One region of the Paenarthrobacter sp. UW852 genome, then DNA from elsewhere that is predicted to be linked to it. Evidence: riboswitches for the same ligand, from Rfam matches in the RefSeq annotation. Region 1 holds a riboswitch; each other region holds the start of a gene.
What was found. A riboswitch is a leader RNA that binds a small molecule or an ion and turns the genes downstream of it on or off. The one in region 1 is predicted to bind thiamine pyrophosphate.

Region 1 (2,259 bases):
AAGTAGTCCGCCAGCTGCGCCTGCGCGATATCGGCGGCATCATTGTCATCGACTTCATCGACATGGTCCTGGAATCCAACCGCGATCTTGTGCTGCGCCGCATGGTTGAGTGCCTTGGCCGCGACCGTACCAAGCACCAGGTCGCTGAAGTCACGTCGTTGGGCCTGGTGCAGATGACGCGTAAGCGCATGGGCACCGGCCTCCTCGAGGTCTTCGGCGAGCAGTGCGAGCACTGCGCCGGCCGTGGCGTCGTGACACACGATGAGCCGGTGGAACACCGCCGTGCGAACGTTGTGGCCGCTGAGCACCACCGCCCGCACACGGAATCGACGCAGCAGCAGCCGGCGGCCCGTACGGAACGGAAGCGCCGCCGAGGCAAGGGTGGGGGACAGGCTGTTTCCGAAGCCCCCGCTCCGGTTCAGTCTGCGCCGGCCGCGCACGCGGCCTCGCCAACGCACCCGGAACCGCAGGACCCTGCGCGCCAGGCAAAGGCCGAGGCAACCCGCGCTGCGTTGGCTACCATCGCGGCTGCAGCACACGCTGCCCACCTGCACGACGACGAGCTTCACCGTGCAGAGGAACTGGCGCGGTCAACTCATCAGACGGCTGCCGACGAACCCGTAGCTCATGGCAACGACGAAGAATCAACGGCCCACGAGGCAGCAGTCCGGGAAGCACGCTCCACCCCGGTCCTGCGTTTCGGTGGCGAAGAAGTCGCTTTGCCGTTCGTTGAACACCAGGACGAACCACAGGCGGCCAAACCGGCAATGAGCCTGGATCTGCTGGCGGAGGCATTCTCCCACCTGGGAGCGGCGCCGGAGGCGGAAGCGGAACCAGCTGCCGTCCGCGAAGCTGTTGCTGCCCCGAAGGTGGCTGCCCCGGCTCGGGCCGCTGAGCAGGATCGGGAAGCCGCTTCGACGTCCGGGAGTCGCCGAGGTCGCCGTAACCGCAGCGCAAGCAGGGCCCAAGGTGCGGCCAACGAAACCAGCGTTGAACACCATGAAGTGACTGCGTCGGCGCCACAAGGTTCGTCCCACGAGGCTAAGGCCCCTGTGGAACCAGCCAAAAAGGCACCCGCAGACGAGCCCATCATCCTGGGAGTCGGCGTGCCGGCTTCCGAGCTCTGATCCGCTCACGGCTTATCGGACCCCGTAGCAACTGCCCCGGCAGTCGCTACGGGGTCTTTTGCGCGTCCAGGACGTCCATGGCCAGACCTGGGGACGTCAATGGGTCATATCCGGGCCCCTACGCAGCGCTGTTCCCGGGCCGGGCTGCTTCCCGGTTAGGCTGGGGGACAGACACGGGGTGCCTGGCGTTGGGCCGGGCTGAGATCCAGACCCGTTGAACCTGTCCGGTTAGCACCGGCGAAGGGATGTCCACATGACTGCAGCATATTCTCCTGTCTACCCGGTTGCTTCGGGCAGGCCAACACCGCGGGTGCTGAGTATCGCCGGCTCCGACCCTTCCGGTGGGGCAGGGATCCAGGCGGACTTGAAGAGCATCGCGGCCCACGGTGGTTACGGCATGGCTGCAATCACCGCCCTCACAGCCCAGAACACCGTGGGCGTCAGCGCCGTGCACGTGCCCCCCGTCGAATTTCTGCGCCAACAACTGGACGCCATCAGCAACGACATTGAGATTGACGCCGTCAAAATCGGCATGCTCGGCGACGCAGAGGTCATCGACGAAGTCCGCAGCTGGCTCGAAAAGGTGCGTCCCGCCGTCGTGGTCCTGGACCCGGTGATGGTGGCAACCAGCGGAGACAGGCTCCTGCGCGAGTCCGCTGAGAAGGCGTTGCGTTCGCTTTTGCCCCTGGCAGACCTCCTGACCCCGAACCTTCCCGAGCTGGCGGTGCTCCTGGGTGAAACGGAGGCGACGGACTGGGCTTCGGCGCTGGACCAGGGTAAGCGGTTGGCCGCTGAGTACGGGAACACGGTCCTTGTGAAGGGCGGCCACTTGGCGGGAACGGCGTGTCCTGATGCTTTGGTGAATACGAGCGGGTTGCTGCGGCAGGACGTGGTCGAGGTCGACGGGCCCCGCATCGATACCCGGAACAGCCACGGCACAGGGTGTTCGTTGTCGTCCGCCCTGGCCACGGTGCAGGTTAGCACGGGGGACTGGGAAGCTTCACTGCGGGAGGTGAAGCCTTGGTTGCTTGAGGCTTTGAGGCAGTCCGGGGCGTTGGAAGTAGGACGAGGAAGCGGGCCGATCCACCACTTCCACCACCAGCGGAGTCTGAGGCCCGGCGAGTTCGCAGCG
Region 2 (2,259 bases), on a different contig from region 1:
CAGCAGCAGCGAGCCGGTCTCGTCCGAGTCGTCTTCTTCGTCCCCCAACACCCCCGCGAGGGCATGCAGGAGCGTGGACTTGCCCGCACCCGAGGGGCCGAGCAGCAGCACCCGCTCCCCAGGTTCGATCCGGAGGTCAAGGCCTTGGATGGCTGGCGAGGTCCTGCCGGCGTGCCGCCATCCCCAGCCCTCGGCTGTGATGGCGGCAGGCCGGACGTGGCTGCCGCGTTCAATGACGGGCATCAGCTGAAGACGGGCTCCGAAGCGGCCTTGCGCGACGCGAAGGAACTAAGGACGCCGGTTTTCGCCAGGCCGCGGGTGGCAATCCATGACAGTGCGCCCGCAATGATCGCCCCGGAGATTGTGGTGAACGTGATGTAAGTGAGCTTGTCGATTGCCTCGTAGGCGATGTTCCAGCCCCAGGGAAGGAACGAGTCGTTGAGGCCGCAGAAGAGGCCCGCACCTGCACCGGCAAGGAGCGAGGTGGGCAGGTTGAACTTCTTGTAGAGGAACGCGGCGAAGATGAGCTCCGCGCCGAGGCCCTGAAGGACGCCGGAGATCAGTACGGTTGTGCCGTACTGGGAGCCCATGATGAGTTCGCCTGTGGCTGCAACGGACTCGCAGAACAGGGCGGCACCCGGCTTACGGATAATGAGCATGCCCAGGACCGCCGGAATCATCCAACCGCCAGCGATCAGGCCCGTCAGCGGCGGATACGCCGCGTTCATGGGGATGGATACCAGTGCGGCGCCTTGGGACCATGCCCAGAAAATCACGCCGCCGGCGATGGCGATCAAGGCTGCCACCACAATGTCTACAACACGCCAGTTATAACTGGTCTTCTTCACGCTTACCGTGGTCATTTTTCTGCCTCCTGAGTTACAGGAGGGGAAAGTGCTCCCCGGAATACCCGGCTGGCCTGCGCCGCCCGGTTCCGGACACTCTGAGAAGCTCGACTCCCTTGCGCCGGTACTAACCGGATCAGGTTCGAGGGTCTGCGGCTGTCCGCACTCTCAGCGCCCTCGCGGCTCCCGCATCTCTGCAGGTTCCGACGGCGGCGCTCCCCTGTCGTTATTAAATCTGCCCTGCTGGGCTGGTTCAGTTTACACCTGCACTCCGCGGTGGGGACTGCTGTCCGGTCACAATCCGGCCCACCCTCACCGTTGCAAGGCCCACTCAGCACCCTTGCCCCACGCTTTGGCACGCACACCAGGCCTCGCAACCCAACGAACGCGCCTTGCGAGGCCCACTCTGCGCCCTTTCCCCACGCTTTGGCACGCACACCAGGCCTCGCAACGGACCTGAGAGAATAATCCAGCAGCATCCAAAGCGAAGGGGCACACTTCATGACGGACCAACCCGGCTCTGGCCTCCCAGACAACGTTGACGTGGCTGAAGCACGCCTCGCCGCAAGCGTCATCCTGCTCCGCGATACCCCGTCCGGGCTCGAGGCGTTCGTCCAGCACAGGGTCAGCACCATGGACTTCGCCGCAGGAATGGTGGTTTTCCCGGGAGGACGCGTGGACCCCGCCGACCACTCCGGGTGGGACTACGCCCCCGAACTGCTCAGCAGCCATGCGGCGGACTGGCAGGCCAGCTCCATCGGTTCCGACGATGCCGCTGCCAAAACAGGAATGGTGCTCACAGCCGCGATCCGGGAGGTCCGTGAGGAAGCCGGGCTGAGCATCGACGCCAGTGACCTGCGCCCATGGGCCAACTGGATTACCCCGATCGACATGCCCAAGCGTTTCGACACGTTCTTCTATGTGGCCAGGCCCTCGACGGACAGGGAGCCCCACCACCAAACAACCGAAGCGTGGCAATCCCTGTGGATGCCCGTGGAGGGAATCCTCGCGGCAGAGGCAGCAGGCACCCTGAAACTGATGCCGCCCACCTTCTACCTCCTCAAGGAAATCGCCGGATACGGGACCGTCGATGCCATATGGTCGGCCGAGCACACTGTCGTCCCCGTCCTGGCGCCCGTGGGCTCCCTGGCCGCGTTCCTCAAGGAACGGGAAAGCCGCCGCTAGCGTTGCCGGTCCACGCGTTGCAGCTAGGCTGGTGGCATGAACCTCTTCTTCAAGCTGATCGGCGCCGGAGTGAGCCTCGGGGCGGGCTTCGTCGGAACAAAACTCGTCAACAAAGGGTGGGAAAAGGCCACAGGCAACAAGCCGCCCACAGGCAACGATGACATGGAAACGAGCCTTCGCTCCGCCCTCACCTTCGCCCTGATCTCGGCGTTCGTGAGCACACTCATCC
Region 3 (2,259 bases), on a different contig from region 1:
TTCAACCATGACCTGGACATCGAACTCCCACGCCCGCTGGGTCAGCTCGGCAAGGGTGTCCAGCTCTGCGAACTGCGCGGCATCATTGGCGTCCGCGATGGAGCCGGGACGCAGCCCGTCGCCGAGCGAAAAGGCGACATCGTACTTGGCGAAGATCTCGCACAGTTCGTCGAAGTGGGTGTAGAGGAAGTTCTCCTGGTGGTGGGCCAGGCACCAGCCGGCCATGATCGAGCCGCCGCGGGAAACGATGCCGGTGACGCGATTGGCAGTCAACGGGACGTAGCGCAGCAGCACCCCGGCATGGACGGTCATGTAGTCCACCCCTTGTTCGCACTGTTCAATCACGGTGTCGCGGAAGATCTCCCACGTGAGCTTATTGGCTTCGCCATTGACCTTTTCGAGTGCCTGATAAATGGGAACCGTGCCGATTGGAACGGGGGAGTTGCGGATGATCCATTCCCGCGTGGTGTGGATGTCATCGCCGGTGGAGAGGTCCATGACCGTATCGGCACCCCATTGCGCCGCCCACTGCAGTTTGTCGACTTCCTCGGTGATGGAGCTGGTCACCGCGGAGTTGCCAATATTGGCGTTGATCTTGACCAGGAACGCCTTGCCGATAATCATCGGTTCGGATTCCGGGTGATTGATGTTGCTGGGGATGATGGCGCGTCCGGCGGCAACTTCGCTGCGGACCAATTCGACATCGCAGTTCTCGCGCAAGGCCACGAACTGCATCTCCTCCGTCACGATGCCCTTCCGGGCGTAGTGCATCTGTGTGACGGTCTTCTGCTCGACGGCGCGGCGGGGCACCGGTTGTGCGCCCTTCCACTCCGCCGATGCCGCACCGCGCCGGACCGCGGACTTGCCGTCGTCGAGCAGGTTCCTTTCACGGCCCGAGTACGGCTCCGTGTCGCCCCGGCCTTCGATCCAGGGTGCACGGAACGGTTCCAGCCCGACTCTCGGATCACTGCCCGGTCCGGCAGTTCGATAAACCTGCAGGGGCGGGTTGGCTTGGCCATTGGGGGAGGGTTCCAGCGCGATCTCGGTGACAGGAACGCGAATGCCATGTTCGGGATCTTCAAGCCACCCCAGCGAGTGGGATTTCAGCGACTGCGTCACGGTTTCCGGTGCCCCGGTCTCCACGACGGACGCGTTTTGGGCAGGGCTGTGCTGTGTTTCTGTGGTGCTCAAGGGACTGCTCACTTCCTTCGCCGGCATTACCCGGACAGGTTCAACGGTCGCAGACTGCCTCAGTCCGATCTCAGCCCCTGCAGGGGCCCCCGTGTGGTCGTAGACGAAGCTACCACAGCTGCCTGCGGCCGCACAGTCATATGGCGTTGCAGGCCTGCCCGGAACGTACAGGGCTAGGCTTTTGCCATGGCCAACATCATCGAATTCAGCGGTACGGTGCTCGTAGCGGCAGGCAAGGAGCGGAGGGGCATGTGGTCCGTTGACGGTCGCCTGACATTCATCCAGCCCGTGGCGGCACCGGACGTTGTGCTCGACGGCTGGGTCCTGCCCGGCTTTGTCGACGCCCACTGCCACATCGGTTTGGGGCCGGGCGGTGCCGTTGATGAGCAGACCACCCTCGCCCAGGCACGGGCAGACCTGGCGGCCGGCACACTGTTGATCCGTGATGCAGGATCGCCCAGTGACACGCGCTGGGTCCAAGGGCGTGCGGATTTGCCGCGACTGATCAGGGCTGGCCGGCACATAGCCAGGGATCGGCGGTACCTCCGAGGACTGGGCCATGAAATCGAGCCCGAACAGCTCGTGGAGACCGTCCGCAAAGAAGCCCGTGACGGCGATGGCTGGGTGAAACTCGTGGGCGACTGGATCGATCGCGGCATTGGTGACCTGGCCGCATCCTTCCCGGCCAAGCTGGTCAAGGACGCCATTTCGGCCGCGCACGATGAGGGAGCCAGGGTTACGGCCCACTGCTTCGCAGAAGACACCATTGACGACATGCTGGACGCCAATATCGACTGCATCGAACACGCTACGGGCCTCTTGCCGCGGCACCTTCCGCGGCTTGTGGAGCAGGGCGTTCCGATTGTCCCTACGCTGGTCAACATTGCGACTTTTCCGGAGATTTCCGCCCAGGCCGCGCCCAAGTTCCCCGTCTACGCAGATCACATGGCGAAGCTGTGGGAACGCCGCCACGACCGCGTGCTGGAGGCCTTCGAAGCCGGTGTCACCATCTACACGGGCACCGATGCCGGCAGCGTGATCAAGCACGGCCGGATTGCGGACGAGATG

Region 2: another riboswitch for thiamine pyrophosphate. It lies ahead of NEK97_RS08510 (ECF transporter S component); the one in region 1 lies ahead of thiD (bifunctional hydroxymethylpyrimidine kinase/phosphomethylpyrimidine kinase).
Region 3: another riboswitch for thiamine pyrophosphate. It lies ahead of thiC (phosphomethylpyrimidine synthase ThiC); the one in region 1 lies ahead of thiD (bifunctional hydroxymethylpyrimidine kinase/phosphomethylpyrimidine kinase).

The regions. Positions count from the first base shown of each region.
Region 1 covers NZ_JAMSGY010000001.1:62,145-64,403, forward strand. The annotation lists gene NEK97_RS00320 (Rne/Rng family ribonuclease) at 1-1,127, shown strand, start outside; TPP riboswitch at 1,292-1,390, shown strand; gene thiD (bifunctional hydroxymethylpyrimidine kinase/phosphomethylpyrimidine kinase) at 1,381-2,259, shown strand, end outside.
Region 2 covers NZ_JAMSGY010000004.1:78,099-80,357, reverse strand. The annotation lists gene NEK97_RS08515 (ABC transporter ATP-binding protein) at 1-243, opposite strand, end outside; gene NEK97_RS08510 (ECF transporter S component) at 243-863, opposite strand; TPP riboswitch at 941-1,077, opposite strand; gene NEK97_RS08505 (NUDIX hydrolase) at 1,347-2,030, shown strand; gene NEK97_RS08500 (DUF4235 domain-containing protein) at 2,067-2,259, shown strand, end outside.
Region 3 covers NZ_JAMSGY010000003.1:59,395-61,653, reverse strand. The annotation lists gene thiC (phosphomethylpyrimidine synthase ThiC) at 1-1,191, opposite strand, end outside; TPP riboswitch at 1,187-1,294, opposite strand; gene NEK97_RS06485 (amidohydrolase family protein) at 1,378-2,259, shown strand, end outside.